Regions from separate parts of the Actinoplanes sp. NPDC049681 genome, predicted to be linked through region 2. Evidence: riboswitches for the same ligand, from Rfam matches in the RefSeq annotation. Region 2 holds a riboswitch; each other region holds the start of a gene.
What was found. A riboswitch is a leader RNA that binds a small molecule or an ion and turns the genes downstream of it on or off. The one in region 2 is predicted to bind cyclic di-AMP.

Region 1 (7,893 bases), on a different contig from region 2:
CGTTTGAGCGTGTTGACCAGGCCCTCGTCCACCCGGTGCGGCATGGCGTCTCCCTGTGTCGATGGATGTCCGTTTCCTTCACGGATCGACTACCCCTCAAGGCAAACCTTGTAACGCGAGCGGTGCCGGGCCCAAGGTCAAATTCCACTGCTAAGACCCATTTTGTACGTCCGGAGCGGCCCGCACCTCGGGAACGGTCGGTGACACCACCGGCTACCGTCGGTGGGTATGGTTCCCCGGCCTCGTACCGCCAACCCCGTCCGGACCATCGCGCTCGTGGGCATCGACGGCTCCGGCAAGACGACCCAGGCGCACCTGCTGGCCACGACGCTGGCGGATCGCGGACTGCCGGCGACCTACCGCCGCAACGCCGGAGGCCGCCGCTGGTTCGGTCGTCTCGCCACGGCGCTGGGCCGGCGCGACGGTGAACACCTGCTCGGGCGCCGCGCGATGCTGTTCGTCGAGTCGGTGCTGCGCTGGCTGGCCATCCTGCGAACGCTTCTGCGCCGCCGTTTCACCGGCGAGCTCACCGTCATGGACCGCTACGCCGTGTGCCAGTACGCGAGCATCCGCGCCCACGCCAAGAACCCCCGGCCGGAACGGCTGAACCGGGCGGAACGCCGGGCGCGGCTGGCGTACCGGATCTTTCCCCGGCCGGACGTGACGTTCCTGCTGGTGGTCGACCCGGGAGCCGCCTATGACCGGATCGAGCGCCGCGGGTACGACCACGAGGAGATGGACTACCTGCGCGCGGCAGCCGCGGCCTATCGCGCCATGCCGGAGCACGACGACTTCGTGGTCATCGACGCGAACGGCACGCCGGAGCAGGTGCACGCGGCGCTGCTGGCGCATCTGCCCGCACCGGCTCCTCTATCCGTGCCGATCCCGCGGCGCCGGGTGCCGGCCGTGCTCGTCTCGCACGCCCGGCCCCTCATCGTGACGGCCGCGACGCTGGCGGCCGCCGCGACGGCGGTGACACTCCAACTGGCCGAGGTCTTCTAGGCCCGTCCGTAGACGGGGATGCTCGCGCCGCTGGTCGGGGAGGACGCGTCGTCGGCCAGGAAAGCGATGACCCCGGCGATCTCCTCGGGTGTGACCCACCGCCCGTGGTCCGCGCCCGGCTGCTGCCGGCGGTTGACCGGGGTATCGATCACGCTCGGCAGCACGGTGTTGGCCCGTACGCCCTGCTGCCGGTACTCGACCGCGACCGCGTTGGCGAACGCGAGCACCGCCGCCTTCGCCGTGGCATAGCCCGCGGCCCCGGCGAACGGTGCCACCGCCGCCCGGGACGAGACGCACACCACGGAGCCGCCGCCGGCCGCGACGAGATGAGGCAGCGCCGCCGCCGTCACCAGGTACGTCGGCCGCAGGTTCAGCCGCAGCATCGCCTCGAAGTCGTCCACCGGCGTCTCGTGCACCAGCCCGCCCATCGCGAAGCCGCCCACCAGATTGATCACGGCGCGCAGGGGCGCACTGGGCTCAGAGGTGGCGAGCGCCACTACGGACGCGACGTCCTCCGCCTCGGTCAGGTCGGCTGCGACGCGCGTCACGCCATCCGGCAGCTTCGCCGTCGCCTCGTCGCGTACGGGAGCCACCACCCGCCATCCCGCGTCCCGGAGTTGCTTGACCACGGCCCCACCGAGACCGCCGGCCCCACCCGTCACCACCGCGCTGCGTTCCGCCATGCGGCCACCGTAGCCCTGTGTTTTGCGTCACTGTCCGTGTGGCCGGGCGGTGTCGCGGTAAGGGTTTCAGAAGCCGGTGGTCGCCCGGGCGGGGGTCACCCGGACGGGCTAGTGATCTGCGGCGCGATGTGCCGCATGGTGGCAGATGGTCCCGCGTCGACGAGGCGCCGGGATCTTCGCCGTGGCGTTTGCATCAAGCCCGGCGGCAACCTGTCGATGCTGGACGTGAACCCAATTGGCTACCGGGCCGTACTGGGTAGTGACGAGCGTCGCAAGGCAATCCGTGACGCCCGTCGCTGTGACGGATGAGGGGCTGATGGTGTCATGTATCGGGCGAGGGGTATGCGTGAGGCCTGCAGGTGATCGCTGCAGCCATCAGATCGCCTGTGGCCAACACAGGACGCATCCGACGCCGGGTTCGGCTCCGAATGCCTCTGCAGAGAGCCTTCTTCAGTAAGTATGCACGCGGCTCTCAGGTGACGCTCAGGCATTCGTGACACTTTCGACCCACCAGCCGGAATCAGTGCAGGGCGCCACTTGTTGTGTAGGTGTCAGCACCGCAATGCACGAACTGCGGACGTTACGGGGAGGGCTGATGGAAGCAGGAATTGCCCGTAACAGGGTTAGTGAAGGCAATGAGGGGACCGTGGGCAACGTGGAGAAGACAACCGTGATGCGGACGGACGAAGTCGCCGAGGAGCGCGACCTCGTCGGCGTCTACCTGCACGAGATCTCCCGCACGCCGCTTCTGGACGCCGCCAGGGAGGTCGACCTCTCCAAGGCAATCGAGGCCGGCCTCTATGCCGAGCACCTGCTCGAGAGCGGTGACGTCCGTCGCGGCGTGAGCCGGGAGGAGCTGGAGCGGCTGGTCGTCGAGGGCGAGCGGGCCAAGGACCTGTTCATCCGCGCGAACCTCCGCCTGGTCGTCTCGATCGCACGCCGGTACGTGCGGTCGGGCATGCCGATGCTCGATCTGATCCAGGAAGGCAACACCGGCCTGGTTCGCGCCGTGGAGAAGTTCGACTACGAGCGGGGCTACAAGTTCTCGACGTACGCGACGTGGTGGATCCGCCAGGCGATCAGCCGGGCGATCGCGCAGCAGGAGCGCACCGTGCGCCTGCCCGTGCACCTCGTCGAGGACGTCAACCGGATGCGCAACGTCACCCGCCAGCTCGTCCGCGAGCTCGGCGCCGACCCCGAGCCGGAGCAGATCGCGAAGGCGCTGGGCGTGACGGTGGAGCGCGTCAGCGAGCTCACCCGCTGGGCCCAGGACACCGTGTCCCTGGACACGCCGGTCGGCGACGACGGCGACACCAACCTCGGTGACCTGGTCGCCGACAGCGACGCGCCGTCGCCCGAGGAGATCGTGCTGACCGCCCTGGAGCGCCAGCGCATCGAGGGCCTGCTCAACCACCTCGACGACCGGTCGGCGGGCATCATGCGCGCCCGCTACGGCCTCGAGGACGGTCGCGAGCACTCGCTGACCGAGGTGGCCTCGCGGTTCTCGCTCTCGCGCGAGCGCATCCGCCAGCTCGAGATCCAGGCCCTGGGCCGGCTGCGCGAGCTCGCCCGCGCCGAGGGCCTCCAGGCCGCGTAACTCCTTCCCCCGGCAAACGCCGAAGGCCGGTGCCCCTCACGGGACACCGGCCTTCTGTCGTGCCGGGGGCTGCGTGATCAGGTCACGCGGCCGTAGCCGTACGGGGTCATGATGTCGATCGTGCGATGTTTCACCGGCTCACCGGCTCGTGAGGCGTCGATGATCTTCCCGTCGCCGACGTAGAGCGCGACGTGCCCGAGGTTGCGGTAGAAGACCAGGTCGCCGGGTTCGAGCTGGGACCGGCTGATCCGCCGGGTGGCGCTGTACTGGGCCGCGGCGTTGTGCGGCAGCGACTTGCCCGCCTGGCTCCAGGCCCGTGAGGTCAGGCCCGAGCAGTCGTACGTCTCGAGCCCGTCGGCGCCGAACTGGTACATCTTGCCGACCTGGTTGAAGGCGAACCGGACCACGACCCCGGCGTCGCCGGAGACCGACGGGATGCTGCCGGTGTAGCTCGAGCCCTTCTCGGTGGCCCGGCCGTACGCCGCGGTCCGCATGGCGTACAGGTCTTTGAGCTGGCCCTCGATCTTCTTCTTGCGGGCGGCGAGCTCCTTGACCTCGGCGGTCTGCTTCGCCTGGGTCGTCTTCAGCGCGGCCTGGCGCTCGTTGTAGTTCTGCGTCGTGGCCGTGTACGTGTCGATGTCGCGCTGCCGGCTGCGGGACAGCTGTTCGAGGATGGACATGCGGTCCATCAGATTGCTGCTGCCCTCGAGCACGACGTTCATCGTGCCGACCTTGCCGGTCTTGTACGCCGAGGCCGCGATGACGTTCATCTGCGCGCCGGCGGCCTCGAGGGCCTCCTTGGCGGGTCCGAGCGAGGCGGCGAGCTTCTTCTCGTCGTCCTTCGTCTTCTGCAGGCTGATCTTCATCTTGTTGTACGACTCGACGACGTCCTCGAGCTCGTTGGACGCCTTCTCGATCTTCTTGTTGATGTCACCGGTCGAGGGCGCCGCGTGCGCGGCCGGCGCGACGGTGCCGGTGATCACGATCGCCAGGGCGGCGACCACCATGGTGCGTAGCCTCGTGCGGGCGTGTGGCAACGGAACGTGGCCTTTCTTCCGCTGGGCCGCCTACCGGGTTAGCTGACGGATTCGGGCGGGAAGAAGGCCCTACCGCTGGCGCGGATTCACCCCGGATGCTGCTTCGGTGGTTCCCCGGCTCGCCGAGACGGTGGCGGCGGCCCCGGGGGATGGGGACACCGTCTCCGCCGTCGAGGGATTCGGCGGCGCTGGCCGGCGCCACTTGAGGGTATGGCTGCGGACCGGACCAACCGCATCAACTTATCGGCGATCTCGATTAATACAAGAGCCGGAAGAGTGACTTGCGCCAATTATCACAAATATGGGAATGATCCCGATAACGGACCGCAATTCAACGCCTTCGCAGCGTGACCCCTTCTATTTCTGTGCCATCGCGGGCGGGATGTCCATCCCCTGGACGGCCCACTTGCGGGAAACGACGCGCTCGGCCCAGAACGAGAAGAACGGGACCGTGCCGGCGAGCATCACCAGCAGCATCCGGCCGAGCGGCCAGCCGGCCCGGCGGCTCAGGTCGAAGGTCGCGACGAGGTAGATCATGTAGAGAAAGCCGTGGACCGGCCCTACGGTGGCGACCACCGTGTCGTTGTCGCCGGCGTACTTCAGCGGCATGCCCACCAGCACGAGCACGACGAGGACCACGCCGACGATCCAGGCGATGATCCGGTAGCGGGTGAGGGCTCCCTGCACGATCCACGTCCTTCTACTTGGTGCTGCTCTTGCGTCCGGGGTAGTCGCCGGGCCGGGCGCCGGGATGGGCGTTGAGCCAGGCGAGATAGTCGTTGTAGGCGTCCAGCTCCGGGTCGTCCGCCGGAACCGCCTGCGGAGCCACGGGCACTCGCACCGGCCGGCGCACCGTCACAGGCGCGTCGTCGCCGGGCGCTGCCGCCGGGGGCTCGGTGGGCTCCTCGGGCGCTGGGCGGCCGGCCCGGAGCTCCTGCTGCACCTCGCGCACCCACAGAAACACCACGAAGAGGGCGAAGACCGGCCACTCGAAGGTGTAGCCCCAGCTCAGCGTGTTTCCACCGGTGGCCCGGCTGAACTGCCACCAGCCCAGCGCGAGAAAGCCGGCGACCAGCACGAGCGCGACCACGTGGCGGGCGATCCACGCCGGGGTCCACAGCGCTCTCATGCGGTCGAGCGTACCCACCCGGGGTTTGACGGCAGGCGCCACGGGCAACCGTTGCGTGCAAGCACGAGAAGGGAGAGATCATGAGCGACCCCGAGGTCGACGACCGCGTCGGCACCGAGCAGGGCATCGACCCCGCCGGGCTCGCGGACGAGGACCTGCTCCGTGAGCTGGGCAGCCTGCACCGTACGCGGCTGCAGACCCTGCGGCACGGTCCCGACGCGGCGCTCGCCAACCACCTGCGCCGTACCGCCGAGCTGGAGACGGAATACCTCGCCCGGCACCCCGGCCGTGAGGTCGACCCCCACCGGCTGACCCAGGACTTCTGAGAGGACCTCTTGCGCATGACCTCCTCGGTACGCCGCCGGTTCGACCGGTTGCGGCGCCAGTACGCCCCCCACGAGCACCGCCCGCTCGACGGGTACGCGGCGACCATGGGCGCCTTCGGCGTGCTCGCCGGCAGCCTCACCGTCGCCGCGAAGGTGACCGGGCGTACGGTCCCGGAACGCCCGGCCGTGTCGGACGTGGTGCTCATCTCGATCGCCACGCACAAGCTGAGCCGGCTGATCGCCAAGGACTCGGTGACGAGCCCGCTGCGGGCGCCGTTCACCCGGTACGCCGAGCCCGGCGGCAGCGCCGAGGTCAACGAAGAGGTCCGCGACCAGGGCAGCACCATCCGGCACTCGATCGGCGAACTGATCAGTTGCCCCTTCTGCCTCGCCGTCTGGGTGGCCACGGGCCTGACCAGCGGTCTGGTGTTCGCGCCGAGGCTCACCCGGCTGGCCGCCACCGTGTTCACCGCGACGGCCGCGTCCGACTTCCTGCAGATGGCGTACTCGCTCGCCAAGGAGGCGGCGGAGGGCGGACCCGAGGAGCCGCGCCCTGCGGTGAACGGCCGCGCGATGGCTTAGGGCGTAGACGGAAAAGGCCCCGGCTTCCCGCCGGGGCCTTTGCGCTGTGGACAGATCAGGGAGGCCCGTCGCCGTCCATGCCCGACCAGCCGCGCGGGCTCTCCTCCTCGCCGGAGTCCTCGTCCTCGATGATCGCGGGCTCGACGGCGGTGTCGTTGTGCTCGCTCGCGAAGTCGCTGTCCCCGTCGGGGGTGCCGTCGGAGTCTCCGAAGGCCGGCAGGCGTTCGTTCTGCTGGGTCATGTCGCTCCTCAGGCGTCCAGAGTTCGCAGGGCCTCGGCGGCCTCGTCCTGGGCGTACTCGCCCTCGGGCAGCGCGTCGATGCGGGTCAGTGCGGTCGCGGGCAGGTCGGCGGCGATCGCACCGCGCTGCAGGTCGGCGCTGCTCAGGCGTTCCTGCCCGGAAAAGGCCTCGTCGAGGTATTCGTCCAGTAGGCGCAGGTCATCGCTCACGGCTTCGGACTACCCGGCGAGACGGCCGGCAATCATGTGGTCCAGGTCACAAGTACTCCTGGAATGGGTCCGGGGTGCCGACCGTTGAGAGCAGATGTCGGTGTGCCCAGTGTCCCCGGGCCTCACCCTTTGCCTTCGCGGACTACCGTTCGGCTGGAGCCGCGTTGAGCCTTTCGCCGCGAGGCGACCTGCACACCGGCACCTACGTGACGTCGCTCCCGGCCCCGGCCGGGAGCGACGTTTGTTTTCGGCCCTCACCATCGCGGGTACACGACCGACATGAGTGATGATCGGATCGGGCAGCGGGCAGCGGACCTGCTGCCGGAGGAACGCACCGCGGGAAGCGCCGACCCGCAGGGGCAGGCCGAGGCCATTCTCGCCGAGTCCGACGAGCGCGAAGAGCTCCCGGACGCCGCGCCGAGCACATTCCTGGAACATCGCACGTCGGACCAGACGGTTACGCCCGCCGACGGCACCCGTTAGTGGACACCACTTTCGTGTTCACGGATCCGCATGGCAATATCGGGCAAATGTCTGCCCCGCAACGGAGCATCGGGCGGCGTCTGACGCCGCGTCGCCGCACGACCGCGAGCACCCCGGAGACCACGATCGCAGTGGCGCCCCGCGCCGCCGCGGACCCGGATTCCGGGCGGGAGGCGGAAGGTGTGCCGGGCGGGAAAGCCAGGCGCGGACGGCGGCCCCGGCGCAACGGGAGGCGGGGGAGTGCCAAGACCCGTCGGCCGGCCCCGGGGAAGGCGTCCCGGTCCGGTCGCGGGGAGCCCGCGCATCCCATCGAGCTCGCCGGCCTCCTGCACGAGCTGTCCGTACGCCTGCTCGGCGCCGACGACGTCCCGCAGGCCCTCGACCGGCTGGCCGCCTTCGTGACCGCCGCACTGCCGGGGATGCTGCGCTGCTCGGTGGCCCTGATCGGCGAGGGCAGCCCGCCCACGCTGGCCGCGTCCGGATCCCAGGGCCGAAGCGTCGACGACGTCCAGTACGCGACCGGCGAAGGCCCCGGACTCGAGGCCGCCCGCACCCGTACCGTCGTCGCCGTCCGCGACCTGGCGGCGGACGAACGCTGGCCGGA
Region 2 (7,893 bases):
TCCGGCGCCGATCAGGGACAGAACTGCGATTCCCGTACGCCCGGAGCGCGCGTGCCGCACCAGCCGGGGATCGACCGGCCCGCGGCTCACGACGGCACCCGCTCGCTGGCGACGCGCCTGCGGAACACCCAGTAGGAGAAGGCCTGGTAGACCAGCACGCCCGGGAGCACGACCACGCCGACGACACTGAGCAGCCGCAGCGCCGACGGGGTGGCGGCCGCCCCGGTCGTGGTCAGCGACCAGGCCGGGTCGAGCGTGCTGCGCAGCACCACGTCACCGTGGACGGTGAAGACCGCGACGACCGCGCCGGCGATACCGAGGGCGGTGCCGCCGAACGCGAGGAGTTCGTGGCCGTGCCGGGCGATGAGGGCGACGCCCAGGCACAGCACCGCCGCCGCGACGACGAGCCGGGACGTGCTCAGGAATCCGGCCGCGCCGAGCAGCACGGTGCCGGCCGTGGCGAGGCGGAAACTCCAGGTGCGGGCCCGGGCGTGCACCGGCCCGGTCGTGCGCAGGGCCAGGAACGTGGCGCCGATGAGCAGGGCCGCGTACAGGGCGAGGGCGGCACCGGCGAGGGCCGGCCAGGAGACCAGCGGGGCGAGGGTGCGCCCCGGGCCGGCGCCGGTCACCTGACCGTCGGCCCCGACCGCGAGACCGTGGGTCAGCACGCCGAGGACGGCGCCCCACAGCGCCACGATGCCGGCCGAGCTCGCTGCCAGGGCGGTGTCGCAGCGGCGGCGCCACGCCGGGCCGTCGCCCTTGCCGCGGAACTCGAGGGCCACGCCCCGGACGGCGAGCAGGAGCAGCAGCACCGCCATCGGCAGGTAGAGACCGGAGAGCAGGGCGGCGTACCAGTCGGGGAACGCCGCGAAGGTGAGGCCGATGGCCGCGACGAGCCAGACCTCGTTGCCGTCCCAGAAGGGTCCGACGGTACGGACGATCGCGCCGCGTTCGTGGTCGTCGCGGCCGAGCGCGGGCCCGAGGAGGCCGACGCCGAAGTCGAAGCCCTCGAGGACGAAGAACAGCACCCAGCAGAGGACGACGAGCGAGAACCAGACGGTGACCAAGGGGTCCTCCTCAGTAGACGGGCGCCGGGACGCGGTCGGTCTGCTCGGCCGGTGCGTGCTCGGGCGCGAGCGGTTGGCGGGCGAGGTGGCGGATCAGGCGCAGCCAGACGACGGCGAGCACGCCGTAGACGACGGCGAAGCCCACCAGCGAGCCCACGACCTCGCCGCGGGTGAGGCCGGGGGAGATGCCGTCGGCCACGCGCGAGATACCGAAGGCGAGCCAGGGCTGGCGGGCGGTCTCGGTGAAGATCCAGCCGAGGCTGTTCGCGGCGGCCGGTAGGAGCGGGATCAGCGGCAGGAGCCGCAGCAGCAGCGGGTGCGTCCGGCGGTCCCGGCGCGTGCTCCACAGGTAGTACGCCGCGACGGCGGCCGCGAGCATGCCGATGCCGATCATCAGCCGGAAGCTCCAGAACGCGACCGGGATCATCGGCACGTAGCTCCCCGGGCCGAACTGGGCCGCGTACTGCGCCTGCAGGTCGTCGATGCCCTGCACGGTCGCGCCCGGGGTGCCCTTGGCGAGGATGGACAGCAGCCGGGGGATCTCGATGCTCAGGAACGGCTTCCCGCCGCCCGGGTCGCCGACGGCGAAGACCGAGAAGGGTGCGCCCGCGGTGGTGGCGTAGAGGGCCTCGGCGGCGGCCATCTTCATCGGCTGCACCTCGGTGATGACCTTGCCCAGGTGATCGCCCGTGACGGCGGTCAGGGCGCCACCCACGACGGTCAGCCAGGCGCCGAGGCGGGCCAGCGTCCGGAAAGCCGCTTCCCCCGCCGCGCGCAGCCGCCAGGCGCCCACCGCGAGCAGGAGCGATCCGCCCGCCATCAGCGCTCCGGAGAGGGTGTGCGGGAACGCGGCGAGGTTCACCTTGTTGAGCAGCAGGGCGCCGAAGTCGTCGAGGCGGGCGCGGCCGGTGACCGGGTCCAGCGAGTACCCGACCGGGTTCTGCATGAACGAGTTCGCGGCCAGGATGATGAACGCGGACAGCACGGTGCCGACGGCCACCACGACGATGGTGGCGGCGTGCAGCCGGCGCGGCAGCCGCTCCCAGCCGAAGTACCAGAGCGCGAGGAACGTGGCTTCGAGGAAGAAGGCGAGCATCCCCTCGATGGCCAGGGTGGGCCCGAAGACGTCGCCGTAGAACCGGGCGAAGTTGCTCCAGCCCATGCCGAACTGGAATTCCTGCACGAGGCCGGTGACCACACCGACGGCGAACGTGACGATCAGCAGCTTCCCGACGAACTTGGTCAGGTCGCGGTAGGTCTCCCTGCCCGTACGCAGCCAGGCGATGTGCAGCCCGGCCGCGGTGGCGGCGAGGCTGATGGACAGCGGCACGAAGAAGTAGTGGTAGATCGTCACGACCGCGAACTGGAGCCGGGTCAGGTCGAGCACGTCCACGTCGGCATCCCCTCTACGACATCTCGTAGTAGATACTACGACGTGTAGTACGACGCCGTGCAGTAGAGTGGGTCACATGGCGTTGGGGGACCTCGAGCGGGAGGTCATGCAGCAGTTGTGGGATGCCGCGGAGCCGCTGACCGTCCGGCAGGTGCACGAGCGGCTCAGCCGGGAGCGCGACCTGGCGTACACGACGGTGATGACCGTGCTGGACCGGCTGGCCCGCAAGGGCGTGGTCACCCAGCACAAGGCGGACCGGGCCTACCGCTACGCGCCGGCGCAGTCTCGCGAGGAGATGACGGCGGCGCTGATGCTCGACGCGCTCAGCACCGCCCCGGACGGCGTACGCGACGCCGCGCTGGCCCACTTCGTCGGGCGCATCGACCCGTCGATGCTGACCGCCGCCATCGAGGCGGCCCGGAGGGATTCGGCCGCCGGGTCGTGACCGCCCTGCTGCTCGGCGCGCTGGGCCTCACCCTGTCGCTGGTCGTGCCGGGGACGCTCGCCGCTGCCCGGTGGCCCGGCCGTGCGCCGGCGGCCGCGGTGGCCCTCTGGCAGAGCATCACCCTGACCGGCATCCTCTGCGCCCTGGGCGTCGTGCTCGCCGGCCCCCAGGAGCTGGTCGGCGCACTGGGCTCCGGCCGGCCGGCGGGGGCGGCCGCCCTGGTCGCGGCCCTGGTGGTGGCGACCGTGATCATCGTCCGGCTGCTCGTGTCGCTCGCCGGGGTGACCTACCGCTCGCGGACCCGCCGCGCCCGGCACCGGATGCTCGTGGATCTGCTCGACGACGCCGAACGCCACGGCGAGCTGCCGGCCGAGGTGCCGCACGGCCTGCGGGTGCTCGACGGCCCGCTGCCGTTCGCGTACTGCCTGCCGGGCCGCAATCCCCGGGTCGTGGTCAGCGGGGGAGCCCTGCGCGTGCTGAACCGGGCGCAGGTGGCCGCCGTCATCGCTCACGAACAGGCACACCTGCGCCACCGGCACGACCTGGTGCTCGAGTCCTTCACCGCGTTCTACCGGGCGGTGCCGCGGCCGCTGCGCAGCCGGGCGCCGCTGGACGCCGTGCACCTGCTGCTCGAGATGGTCGCCGACGACGCGGCCCGGCGTCGCTGCGGGGCCGAGCCGCTGCGCACCGCCCTGTCCGTCCTGAGCGACGCGGTGAGCCCGGACGTCCCGGCGGAGGCCGGTGGCGACGCCGGCGAGGAGCGGCGCCGCCGCCTCGAGCGGCTCGCCGGGACGGATGCCGGATCTCCGATGTGGACCGTGGTGGCCGTCCTGATTGCGGTGAGTTTGATCGTGTTACCCACAGTGATCCTGGTGGTGCCCTGGCTGGGGCGCGCGCTGACCGCCTGGCCGCTTTAAGTCTTTCTTAATCACAGCGGGTCACGTGCGATATGCGGTGAGTGCCCGGGTATCACCGGGTTTAGTTCTGCGGTGATCGGGAGTACGGTGGTGCCCGGCTCGTCGGTCCCCCCTCGTCCAAACCGGGCGAACCGATGAGTCACCGCTCAATCGTGCGCTGTTCGACCGAGCCTGATCGTGCACCACGAACCGGGGACCCAGGGACCTGGGGTGAAGCCGCGGCACCATCGCGGCCGGGCGTTCTTCCCGTCCGAACCCGACAGCTAACCCGGTCGGCGGCTGAGGGAAGAAAGGACACTGCACCTTCGTGAAACGGATTGGGGCGCGCCGCGCCACGATTCTGCGCAGTCTGCTCGGTGTCGTCGCCGCGGTCGGGGTCCTGCTGGTGCCCACCGCGGCCCACGCGACCCCGTCACCCTCGACCATCGAGAAGCAGATCGACGAGCAGTGGGACAAACTCGAGTCGATCATCGAGCAGTACAACGACGTGCACAACCAGCTGATCAAGAACCGTGCACAGCTCAAGAAGATCAACGACCGGCTGGAGCCCCTCCAGCTGGAGGTGGATCTGGCCATGTCCCAGGTGGGCGGCATGGCCGCCGACGCGTACATGCAGGGCTCGCCCGGCGCGATGGAGGCCATGGTGGTCAGCGGCTCGCCGACCGGTCTGACCGAGAAACTCACGTTCCTCGACCAGATCGCCCGCCACCAGCGTCAGCAGGTGGCCGGCGCGGCGCAGCTCCGCGACAAGTACGCGCGGGACAAGGCGGCACTGGTGACCCTGACCGACGCCGTGGCGGCCCGTGACAAGGACCTCGGCGCGCGGAAGGCGGAGATCCAGAAGAAGGTCGACGCCCTGCAGAAACTGCGGATCCAGGCGTACGGCTCGGCGGGTGCGAACGACGGCCCGCTGCGCACCGGTCCCTGCCCGGTGAACTACACCAACGACAAGGGCGGGCGCGCGGCACAGAAGGCGTGCGACCTGATCGGCATGCCGTACGTCTTCGGGGCGGAGGGGCCGCGCGGTTACGACTGCTCGGGCCTGACCAAGGTGGCATGGGCCTCCGTGGGGGTGCACCTGGAGCACTTCACGGGTGATCAGATCCACGAGGGCCGGGCCGTCAGCCGCAGCGAACTGCAACCGGGCGACCTGATCTTCTACGGCAGTCCGGTGCATCACGTGGGCATCTACGTGGGCGGCGGCATCATGGTGCATGCACCCCACACGGGTGACCATGTGCGCATGGCGCCGATCGACCGCAGCGGTGCCATCACGGGCATGCGCCGCCCGGGCTGACCCGGGCACCCGCACCACGCCGAAGAGCCGCCACGTCCCGCGTGGCGGCTCTTCGCGTGCCGGTCAGCCCTCGACGCGGTGCGCCGCCCAGAAGGACGTGAGATCCGTCGAGCCGGCGGCGGCCTGAGCGGCCGCCTTGAAGTCGGCCACAGTCGAGACGCCGTACCAGTGCGAGGCCGCGTACGAGCGCAGCAGCTGCGTCATCGCCGTGCTCCCGATCAGCCGGCGCAGGTCGTGCAGGGTGCACTTGCCGTACCCGTAGACGACCGTGCTGTAGCGGCTCGAGTGCGCGTCCCAGTACGCCATCGAGTTCGTCAGCTTCTCGGCGGACGACTGCCAGGTGATGCCGCACCCGGAGCCGGTCTTGTTGAAGTACAGATCGGTGGCGTAGTCGGTGAAGCCCTCGTCCAGCCACGGCGTGCTGTACTCGTCGTCGCCCACGATGCCGTAGAACCACTGGTGCGCCAGCTCGTGGGCCAGCGCGGTCGAGCTGACCAGGTCCAGCACGAAGCCCGGGTACTCCATCCCGCCGAACCAGAATCCGTTGTCGAGGACCACGTCGGCCTCCCCGTACGGGTACGCGCCGAATCGGGAGGCGTGGGCGTCCAGGGCACCGGTGGCGACCGACAGCATCGAGGAGGCGCTGCGGTTGGAGATCGACGCGACCGAGTAGACGTTCACCTTGACGCCGGCCGCGGTCGTACCGGAGATCTTCTTGAACGGGCCCGCCGCCCAGGCGAACTCGCGCACCTGCTTGCCGACCGCGTGGGTGACGGTCCGCCCGGCGGTCCCGGCGCTGTCGGTGGAGGTGCCCGTCGCCGGCACGGCCATCGAGGTGGGGTGGTCGAGCGTGACGTCGTAGTCGCTCGCCAGCTGGTAGAAGGACTCCCCGTTGTTCGTGTACGGGTCGAGGTGCCACCCGGCCCCGTCGCGCACGGCCAGCACGGGCAGCGCGTTGCCGATGAAGTAGTAGCTCCCGTCGTGCCCGAAGCGGTCCACGCCGGACGGGATCACGATCTTCAGGTCGAAACCGACGCTCGCCGACCGGCCCTGGGCCAGCGGCGCCGGCAGCGTGATCGGCAACGCGGTGCAGGCCACTGAGAGGGATCCCGCCGTCCCGCCCGTCACGTTGCTGACGGTGATCGGCATGGCCGCGCAGGTGCCGTGCGCGTTGTCCCACAGGCGCAGGTAGATCTCGGTCAGGGGCTCGGCGGAGGCGTTCGTGAACGAGATGCTCTGATGCCCGGTCCAGGTCCCGCCGGCCGTGTCGCTGGAGAGCGAGACGGTGTACGCCGGGGTCGCCGGCGTACGGGTGGGGTCCGTGGCCGCGGCCGCCGCCGGACCGCCCGGCACGGCGAGCGCCGGGGCCAGCAGCAGCAGTCCCGTGAGGAGTTTGGTAACCATTCGACGAGCTTGGATCTCGCCGGGCCCGCCGGTCAATGGAGGAAACCCTTGTCGGGTCACATCCAGGGCGCGCTGATCTCCTCCTCGACGTACAGCGTCGTGCCGTTGCGGCCCCGGCGCTTCGACCGTTGCATGGCCGTGGTCGCGTGGCTCAGGATCGTCGCCGCATCGGAGCCGCCCGGGTACGCCAGCGCGATCCCCACGCTGCAGCCGACGTTCATGCGGACCCCGGCGACCGCCGCGTTGCCCGCCACGCCCTCGACGATCCGCCGCGCCACGTGCAGGGCCTCGTCGGCGTTGCGTACCCGCGTCAGCAGCACCCCGAACTCGTCGCCGCCCATGCGCGCGGCCGTGTCGGTGTCGCGGGTGATGCGCTTCAGGACGTGGCTGACCGTCTGCAGCAGGCGGTCGCCGACCTCGTGGCCGTACAGGTCGTTGACGGCCTTGAAGCCGTCGAGGTCGCAGTAGATCATCGCCACCGGGTACTGGTACCGGGTGCCCTGGGCGAGCGCCCGCTCCAGGTCCCGGTGCAGCGTCGGGCCGTTCGCCAGCCCGGTCAGGCCGTCGTGCGATGCCGCGTACGCGATCCGCTCCTGGGCCTCCCGGCGCTCGGTGATGTCGCGCTGGTGGCTGACGATCGCGTGCACCGCGGGGTGGGCCAGCATGTTGCGCGCGATGATCTCGTGCCAGTGCCAGGACCCGTTCGCGTGCCGGACCCGCACCTCCGCCGAGTGCTCGACCGTGCTGTCCGAGGCCAGCAGCCGGGTGAACAGCTCGCGGGAGGCCGTCTCGTCCTCGGGGTGGAACAGGCCGCGCATCACCTTGCCGCGCAGCTCCTCCGGCTGGTAGCCCATCATCGTGCGGGCGGCCGGGCTGACCCACGTCACGTCGCCCTCGGCGTCGCTCATCGTGATGACCTCGGAGCCGTCGCGCACCAGCGCCCGGACCCGCTCCTCGCTCATCCGGCTCGCCGCCTCGGCCTGCTCGCGGCCGGCCACGAACTGCCCGAGGGTGCGCGCCGTCGTGGCGGTGCCGAGCGCCATCAGCAGCGCCAGGCCGTGCGACGTGGAGCCGCCGACATAGCTGGGCAGCACGCCGCAGGCGACGAGGAGCTGGCCGGTGGCGAGGCCCGCGACGCTCGCCGCCGCGGCCGGTTTCCACGCCCGCGACCCGGACTGGCGTACGTGCACGGTGAGGATGTGCAGGTGGGCGACGGCCAGCAGGGCGCCCCACCCGATCAGGTACATCGTCGCCGTGCTGGCGAGGATGTGCACGGGGATCCGCAGCCACAGCCGGCGGCCGGTGTCGCCGCCGGCGATCCGCAGCTGCACCTGCGGCTGCATCCAGGCCGTGGTGATGATCAGCGGCAG
Region 3 (7,893 bases), on a different contig from region 2:
TGCGGTGCTGCAGGGCCTTGCTGACGATGAACATCAACAGCTGCAGATCCGTGGCGAAGCTTCCGGTGTCGGGCATGGGCACGCTACGCTCCGCCACGCCGGAGACGATCTCCAGTACCATCTCCAGCTTGTTGCTCCACCGGCGGTAGACGGCGGTCTTGCCGACCCCGGCCCGGCGTGCCACCGCCTCGATGGAGAGCCGGCCGTAGCCGACCTCGGCCAGCTCGTGCATCACCGCGTTCCGGATGGCCGCGGTGATGTCACCGCGGAGCACCGCCGCTCCGGCCGGTGCGCGTTTCGCTGTCGCCACGAGGACACTATACGCGAGGACGCAACGGTTGCGTTTCGACGTCGGGTCGGATAAGTTCGGGCCAACGTCGATACGATGGCGTTTCATCGCGTCAGACTGTTTAGTGTGTTCCCGCGCAAGTCATTCAGGTCCCCGACCCCTGACGGACCGACCAGATCGGAGCGCCACCCCATGTCCCAGACGGCGGTCGCCGATTCCGACACCGGCATCCCTCTGAGAGAGCTGGCCCGCCGGCATGGCCTCGGTGCGGCCGGCAAGCTGCCGAGCCTGCCCGCGTACACGCGCCAGCTGTGGTCGTACCGGCACTTCATCGCGTCGTACGCGAACGCCAAGGTCACCTCGTCGCTCGGCAAGACCCGGCTCGGCATGGTCTGGCAGGTGCTGACGCCGCTGATCAACGCGGCCGTCTACTACGTGATCTTCGGCAAGATCCTGGGGACCTCGCACAACACTCCCAACTTCGTGGCCTACCTGTGCACGGGCGTCTTCATCTTCAGCTTCACCCAGTCGGTGGTGCAGGCCGGCATCCAGGCCATCAGCGGCAACCTGGGTCTCATTCGGGCGCTCCACTTCCCGCGTGCCGCCCTGCCGCTGGCCATCACGATGGTCGAGGTCCGCAACATGGTGGCCTCCATCGCGGTGCTGATCGCCATCGTGCTGGCCTTCCACGAACCGGTCACCCTCGAGTGGCTGCTCATCGTGCCGATCTTCCTGCTCCAGTCGATCTTCAATGCGGGTCTTGCGATGGCGGCCGCGCGCCTGGGTTCCAAGGTCGCCGACTTCAAGCAGCTGGTGCCGTTCATCATGCGCTTCTGGATGTATGGCTCCGCGGTGCTCTACCCGGTGACCAAGTTCGAGCAGGCCGGCATGCATCCCGTGGTGCTGCGGCTGGTCGAGGCGAACCCGCTGCTGGTCTTCATCGAACTGATGCGCCACGCACTGATGGAGGACGTGAAGCTCGCCGCCTCGCCGCTCGTGCTTTGGTCCGAGGCCATCGCCTGGACGCTGGTGGTCGGCATCGGTGGCTACGTCTACTTCTGGCGCGGAGAGAAGGGCTACGGCCGTGGCTGACCAGCGCGAACCCACCGTGATCGTGGACGACGCCCACGTCGTCTACCGGGTCCACCAGGCCGGCAGCGCCGGTACGGGCAGCCCGCTCGCCAGCTTCAAGCGGATCGTCACCGGCGCCAAGCCGGCCACGCTGCGCGAGGTGCACGCCATCAAGGGGGTGAGCTTCGTCGCGTACAAGGGCGAGGCGATCGGCCTGATCGGCACCAACGGCTCGGGCAAGTCGACCCTGCTGCGCGCCATCGCCGGCCTGCTGCCCGTCGAGAAGGGCGCCATCTACGCGGCCGGCCAGCCGTCGCTGCTCGGCGTCAACGCGGCGCTCATGAACGACCTCCCCGGGGAGCGCAACGTGGTGCTCGGCTGCCTCGCCATGGGCATGACGCCGGCCCAGGTGAAGTCCCAGGTGAAGGACATCATCGATTTCTCCGGCATCAACGAGCGCGGCGACTTCAGCTCGCTGCCGATGCGGACGTACTCGTCCGGCATGGCCGCCCGGCTGCGCTTCTCGATCGCGGCGGCGAAGAAGCACGACGTGCTGCTGATCGACGAGGCGCTCGCCACCGGCGACGCCAAGTTCCGCAAGCGCAGTGAGCAGCGGGTCCGTGACCTGCGCGCCGAGGCCGGCACGGTGTTCCTGGTGAGCCACAGCGAGCAGTCGATCCGGGACACCTGCGAGCGCTGCATCTGGCTGGAGTCGGGTGTGATCCGCGGCGACGGCCCCACCGACGAGGTGCTCAAGGAGTACGAGGCCTACGTCAAGAAGTGACGCAGGCCCCGCATCCTCATCTCATCGACAGGTGCACGTGATTCGTGTGATCGCTGGACGGATCGCCGTTGCCCCGGGTGTACGCCTTCCAGCCGCTGCTCGGTAGCCAGATCCGCCGGAACCAGATGACGTAGAGCACACCCAGCCGGCTCGCGTTGTTGATGAAGTAGTTCGCGAGCCGGTTGCCGTAGTCGCGGCTGCTGCCCGTCGCCACGCCGCCGAAGCCGTTTCGATCGGCGGCGAAGTCGCAGGCCCGGCCCTTGGGATGTTCGCCGCTGTTCTGGTGCCGGAAACACGCGACGAAGTGGGTGAAGCCGTCGGCCTTGGCTTCCTTCATCGCGTGCAGCGTCCGCGGTGTGATGCACCCGCTGGTGGTCGGGTCGTCGACGGTGCAGGACTCGCTCGGCAGCGAGCCGTCGGAGTTACGGGGCGCGGGGGCGGCGCGCGAGCTCGAACCGCCGCCGGTGGAACCGCTGCTGCCGCCGTCGTCCGCGGCCGGCGCGGCGGCGTTGTGGGCCTTCAGCGCGCCTTCGGCCTGGGCCTTGCGCTTGGCCATGATGGTGAGCTGCTTCTGCTGGTCGCGGATCGACGCGTCGATCGCGAGCTTCGCCTGCTCCTGCTGGGCCCGTGCGTCCCTGAGGTCGCGGACCGCGCGGTCCTGCTTCCGCGCGACCGTCTCCAGGGTCTGCGCCCGGTCCAGGAGGCTGCCGGTGGAGTCGGCGGTGAGCAGAGCGCTCATGGGACCCAGCCGGCCGGCCTGGTACGACCTGCGCACGATCTCGTCGAGCGCGCCCTGCTTGGGGCCGAGCTGGACGTCGATCTCCTTGAGCTTGGTGACCAGCTCCTGCTGGCGCTTCTTCGAGCGGTCGAGCGCCTCCTTGGCCTCGACGAAGCCCTTGGACGCCGCCTCGAGCTGCTCGATCAGGGACTTGGAGGCCCCCTCACCGTCGTCGCCGGAGTCCCCCGGCGCGGCGAGCGGGCGGGGCGCGGCGTGGGCCGCGGCCGGCGCGGCGAGCGTCAGCCCCGAGGTGGCGACGAGGACCGCGAGCAGGGTCGCTAATCGCCGGCGAACAGGGTCGAGCCTCACGTGCGTTCCTTCCGTCGGCCGCCGGCCGGGTTAGCTGACGGGTTCGGGACGGAAGTGATCCCTACCGCAGGAGCTGCGGATTCACCCCATTACCGGTTGGGTCCCCGGCTCGCCTTTCGGCGATTAGGCGGCGGTTCCGTGATGGAACCGTGACGAACGATACCCATGGTTTTCCGGAATCGACAGTTGTCGCACTCTATGCGGTCGCATGACCACACGCCGTCATTCTTTACCGGCCCCCATTCCATCGAGCAGTAACGCAAAGTCGTTGCTAGGTAACACTTTTGCCGACGTCGCGACCGCTGATGAGCGGCCCCGAGTCAGGTAAGCTTTCCGCCGGTCGCTGCCAAGGAAGGCACCGCCCCCAAGGTGCCGGCGGACCACCGCTCAATCGCCGCGAGGCGAATCGGGGAACCACCTGGTAATGGGGTGAATCCGCTGAACAAGCGGTAGGGATCGCTTCCGTCCCGAACCCGTCAGCTAACCCGGTCGGCGGCAACACGGAAGGAAACTGGATGACGGCAAGACCCCGCCGGTGGCTGGTCCTCGCCCTGGCATCGCTAGCCGCGGTCACCATGATCGCAGCCCCCGGCGCGCCCGCGAGTGCGGCGCCCGGCGGCGGGAATGCGTCGACCGCCGACGACGGCGACGACAACCCCATGCTCAACGACCTGCTGGACAGCACCGGCCGGCGCTACCTGGCGGCGAAGTCCGCGGTCGCGAAGTCGACCAAGGAGCAGCTCGGCCTGGCCCTGAAGGTCAAGAACGCCGAGGCCACGCGGGACGCGCTGCTGCCTCAGGTGGGCGCCGTGGCGGCGCAGCAGTACCGCACGGGCGGCCTCACCACCGTGGGCTTCCTGCTCAACGTCCGCTCGCCCGACACGTTCGTCGACAAGGCGGTCTCGCTCGAGGAGATCAACGCCCTCAACGACGGCAAGCTGCGCCAGCTCGACGCCGCCATCAACGAGGTCGCCACCGCGAAGGCGCACCTCGATCAGGAAGTCAAGGCGCAGCAGCAGAACCTCCAGCTGATGGCGAAGCAGAAGGAGTCGGCCGAGAAAGCCCTCGACCTGGTCGGCGGCAAGACGGTGACCGGCGGCTTCGTGCTGGCCAAGTCGAAGGTGGCGGCGCCCGCGCCACGGAACGCCGACGGGGAGTTCGGGCCCCTGCCGTGCAACGTCGACGACCCGACCACGAACGGCTGCATCACCGCGCGCACCCTGCACATGTACCAAGAGGTGAAGAAGGCCGGATTCAACCGCTTCGTCGGTTGTCACCGCGACGGTGGCCCCTTCGAGCATCCCAAGGGCCGCGCCTGTGACTGGTCGTTGCAGAAGAGCGGGTTCTCACCCTGGCACAACCAGGACACCCGCGAGTACGGCAACAACCTGATGGCGTTCGCGGTCCGCAACGCCGACCGGCTGGGCATCCTGTACGTCATCTGGAACCGCATGATCTGGTTCCCGGCCACCGGCTGGAAGACGTACCACGGACCGTCCAACCACACGGACCACGTACACATCTCCATGCTGTAGCAGCGCCCCACGCACGACGAAGCCCCCGTCCGGTCGAGCCGGACGGGGGCTTCCGCGTTTCTGAGCTGTCAGGACCCGCTCGCCCGGCGAACCGGTGCGCGCCCGGCCGGCTGCGTGGGTGCCGGGCCGGTGGGCGGCGCCGGCGGAATCGGCAGGACGACCGGCTTGACCTGGGTCACCGTCACCTCCTTGCCGTGGTGCAGCAGGTCCAGCCGCGCGGACCCGCCGCCGTTGCGCAGCGAGTACGTCACCTCGTCGGGCGTGACCTCGACCCGCAGCCGCAGCCCGCGCCACAGCAGCGAGAACTCCAGGTTGCTGATCCGGCTCGGCAGGCGCGGGGCGAAGGAGAGCTGGCCGTTGTAGTCGCGCATGCCGCCCAGCCCCGCGACCAGGGCGATCCAGGAGCCGGCGAGCGACGCGACATGCACGCCGTCGCGGGCGTTCTGGTGCAGGTCGTGCAGGTCCATCAGGGCCGCTTCGCCCAAGTAGTCGTGGGCCAGCTCGACGAAGCCCACCTCGGCCGCGATGACCGCCTGGATGCAGGCCGACAGCGACGAGTCGCGGACCGTACGGGCGTCGTAGTACGCGAAATTGCGGGCCTTCTCGTCCGGGGTGAACGCGTCGCCGCGGACGTACATGGCCATCACCAGGTCGGCCTGCTTGACGACCTGCTTGCGGTAGAGGTCGAAGTACGGGTAGTTGAGCAGCAGCGGGTACGCCTCCGGCGGCGTGTTCTCGAAGTCCCACTCCTGCAGCCGGGTGAACCCCTCCGACTGCTGGTGGACGCCCAGCTCACGGTCGTACGGGATGTGCACCGCGGCCGCGGCGTCGCGCCAGGAGGCGGACTCCTCGTCGTCGACGCCGAGCTTGCGGGCCAGGTCGGGGTGGCGCTTGGCCGCGTCCGCCGCCGCGAAGAGGTTCTGCTGGGCCATCAGGTTGGTGTAGACGTTGTCGTCCACCACGGCCGTGTACTCGTCCGGGCCGGTCACGCCGTCGATGTGGAAGCGGCCGTGCCGGTCGTGGTGTCCCAGGGAGCGCCACAGCCGGGCGGTCTCGACCAGCAGCTCGAGGCCGACCTCGCGCTCGAAGTCGTAGTCGGCGGTGGCGGAGACGTAGCGGCGGACCGCGTCGGCGATGTCGGCGCCGATGTGGAAGCCGGCGGTGCCGGCCGGCCAGTACGCCGAGCACTCCTGCCCGCGGATCGTGCGCCACGGGAAGGCCGCCCCTTGCAGGCCGAGGGTCTGCGCGCGCTCCTTGGCGAGATCCAGGGTGGAGTGCCGCCAGCGGAGCACGTCGGCGGCCGCGGACGGCTGCGTGTACGTCAGCGCCGGCAGCACGAACGTCTCGGCGTCCCAGAAGGTGTGGCCGTCGTAGCCGGGGCCGGAGAGTCCCTTGGAGCCGATCGGGCGCTTCTCGGCCCGGGCACCGGCCTGCAGGGTGTGGAAGAGGCCGAAGCGGACCGCCTGCTGCACCTCCGGGTCACCCTCGACGCGCACGTCGGAGTGGTCCCAGAACTCGTCGAGGTACTCGCGCTGGGCCTCGATCAGCCCCTCCCAGCCGTCCAGCCGGGCGCTGGCGAGGGCCGCACCGACCTGGTCGCGCACGGCGGGCAGAGAGCGGTTGCTCGACCAGCCGTAAGCGGCCAGCTTCACGACCCGCAGCTTCTGCCCCGGCTCCAGCTTGCAGGCCACCGTGGTACGCAGCCAGTCGGGGTGGCCCTCGGTGGTGACGGCGTGCTTGCCGGGCGCCTCGACGAGGTGCTCCATGGCCGCCGCCATGCGCAGGTCGCTGGCCTTGGTGCAGTGCACGAGCAGGCCGCCGGTGCGCTGTTCCAGCATCTCCTCGGCCTGGAGCGGGTGGTCCAGCACCGCCGCGACCCGCGGGTCCTTGCTGGTGGGCGGCAGCTGCTCGTTGGCGACCAGCTCGGACTGCAGGATCAGCCGCGCGGTGTCGTTCAGCGGCTCGACCTCGTAGAGGAACGCCACGACCGAGCGCTGGGTGAAGGACACCATCCGCACGGTGCGTACGCGGATCGCCTGCCCGGACGGCGACACCCATTCGACGATCCGCTCGAGGGTGCCGGCGCGAAGGTCGAGGGTGCGCTCGTGGGAGCGCAGGTCGCCGTACCGCACGTCGAACGGCTCGTCGTCGACGAGCAGCCGCATGAGTTTGGCGTTGGTCACGTTGACCATCGTCTGACCCGACTCGGGGAAGCCGTAACCGGCCTCGGCGTACGGCAGCGGCCGCAGCTCGTAGAACGAGTTGAGGTAGGTGCCGGGCAGGCCGTGCGGCTCGCCCTCGTCCAGGTTCCCGCGGATGCCGATGTGGCCGTTGGCCAGGGCGAAGACCGACTCTGACTGGGCCAGGAGATCCAGGTCCAGCCGGGTCTCCCGGATGTGCCAGGGGTCGACGGGGTAGGCCCGTTCACGGATCACGGTGGTGCCTCTCGCAACTGAGAAGAGTAAGTAAGTCGATGGGGGTGTTACCGGGTCAGGAGCTCGGCGAGGTCCTGCACCACGATGTCGGCGCCGTGCTCGCGCAACGCGTCGGCCTGACCGACCCGGTCCACGCCGATCACGATGCCGAATCCACCGGCCCTGCCCGCCTCGACACCCGCAAGGGCGTCCTCGAAGACGGCACAGTTCTCCGGCGGGACGCCGAGGAGCTTCGCACCGTGCAGGAACGTGTCCGGCGCCGGCTTGCCGGGCAGGTTCTCGGCACGCGCGACCACACCGTCTACGCGCACCTCGAGGAGGTCGGCGATCTTCGCCGCCTCCAGCACGTCCTTGCAGTTGGCGCTCGCGGACACGACCGCGCGGCGCAGGCCGGCGTCCACGGCAGCGTGCAGGTAGTCGACGGATCCTGGATAGACCTGTACGGCCCCTTCCTGGATCTTTTGCAAGACCAGCACGTTCTTGCGGTTACCGATGCCGTTGACGGTCTCCTCGTCGGGACCGTCGTCCGGCGAGCCCTCGGGCAGGGTGATGCCCCTCGAGGCCAGGAATGTCCGGACCCCGTCGGCGCGCTGCCGGCCGTCGACGTATCGATGGTAGTCGGAGCCGGAGTCGAACGGCACGAACGGCTGTCCGTTCTGCGCGGACCACACCTGCAAGAACGCGTCGAAGGT

Region 1: it holds a riboswitch for cyclic di-AMP, as region 2 does, so the genes downstream of both, ACIBO8_RS13855 (NlpC/P60 family protein) here and ACIBO8_RS27710 (NlpC/P60 family protein) in region 2, are expected to answer to the same signal.
Region 3: it holds a riboswitch for cyclic di-AMP, as region 2 does, so the genes downstream of both, ACIBO8_RS32995 (coiled-coil domain-containing protein) here and ACIBO8_RS27710 (NlpC/P60 family protein) in region 2, are expected to answer to the same signal.

The regions. Positions count from the first base shown of each region.
Region 1 covers NZ_JBITLP010000003.1:833,780-841,672, forward strand. The annotation lists gene ACIBO8_RS13835 (nucleotidyltransferase family protein) at 1-44, opposite strand, end outside; gene ACIBO8_RS13840 (thymidylate kinase) at 229-1,002, shown strand; gene ACIBO8_RS13845 (SDR family NAD(P)-dependent oxidoreductase) at 999-1,685, opposite strand; gene ACIBO8_RS13850 (RNA polymerase sigma factor RpoD/SigA) at 2,281-3,282, shown strand; gene ACIBO8_RS13855 (NlpC/P60 family protein) at 3,360-4,289, opposite strand; cyclic di-AMP (ydaO/yuaA leader) riboswitch at 4,332-4,462, opposite strand; gene ACIBO8_RS13860 (DUF3817 domain-containing protein) at 4,677-5,006, opposite strand; gene ACIBO8_RS13865 (hypothetical protein) at 5,020-5,448, opposite strand; gene ACIBO8_RS13870 (DUF6158 family protein) at 5,529-5,774, shown strand; gene ACIBO8_RS13875 (DUF1360 domain-containing protein) at 5,790-6,356, shown strand; gene ACIBO8_RS13880 (hypothetical protein) at 6,412-6,597, opposite strand; gene ACIBO8_RS13885 (hypothetical protein) at 6,606-6,806, opposite strand; gene ACIBO8_RS13890 (hypothetical protein) at 7,086-7,289, shown strand; gene ACIBO8_RS13895 (ANTAR domain-containing protein) at 7,337-7,893, shown strand, end outside.
Region 2 covers NZ_JBITLP010000008.1:23,692-31,584, forward strand. The annotation lists gene cydC (thiol reductant ABC exporter subunit CydC) at 1-90, opposite strand, end outside; gene cydB (cytochrome d ubiquinol oxidase subunit II) at 87-1,067, opposite strand; gene ACIBO8_RS27695 (cytochrome ubiquinol oxidase subunit I) at 1,078-2,460, opposite strand; gene ACIBO8_RS27700 (BlaI/MecI/CopY family transcriptional regulator) at 2,537-2,905, shown strand; gene ACIBO8_RS27705 (M56 family metallopeptidase) at 2,902-3,822, shown strand; cyclic di-AMP (ydaO/yuaA leader) riboswitch at 3,981-4,115, shown strand; gene ACIBO8_RS27710 (NlpC/P60 family protein) at 4,130-5,119, shown strand; gene ACIBO8_RS27715 (M1 family metallopeptidase) at 5,183-6,523, opposite strand; gene ACIBO8_RS27720 (diguanylate cyclase domain-containing protein) at 6,580-7,893, opposite strand, start outside.
Region 3 covers NZ_JBITLP010000010.1:157,023-164,915, forward strand. The annotation lists gene ACIBO8_RS32975 (TetR/AcrR family transcriptional regulator) at 1-310, opposite strand, end outside; gene ACIBO8_RS32980 (ABC transporter permease) at 482-1,381, shown strand; gene ACIBO8_RS32985 (ABC transporter ATP-binding protein) at 1,374-2,144, shown strand; gene ACIBO8_RS32990 (coiled-coil domain-containing protein) at 2,161-3,231, opposite strand; cyclic di-AMP (ydaO/yuaA leader) riboswitch at 3,235-3,371, opposite strand; cyclic di-AMP (ydaO/yuaA leader) riboswitch at 3,606-3,742, shown strand; gene ACIBO8_RS32995 (coiled-coil domain-containing protein) at 3,747-4,766, shown strand; gene ACIBO8_RS33000 (glycoside hydrolase family 65 protein) at 4,835-7,201, opposite strand; gene ACIBO8_RS33005 (HAD family hydrolase) at 7,249-7,893, opposite strand, start outside.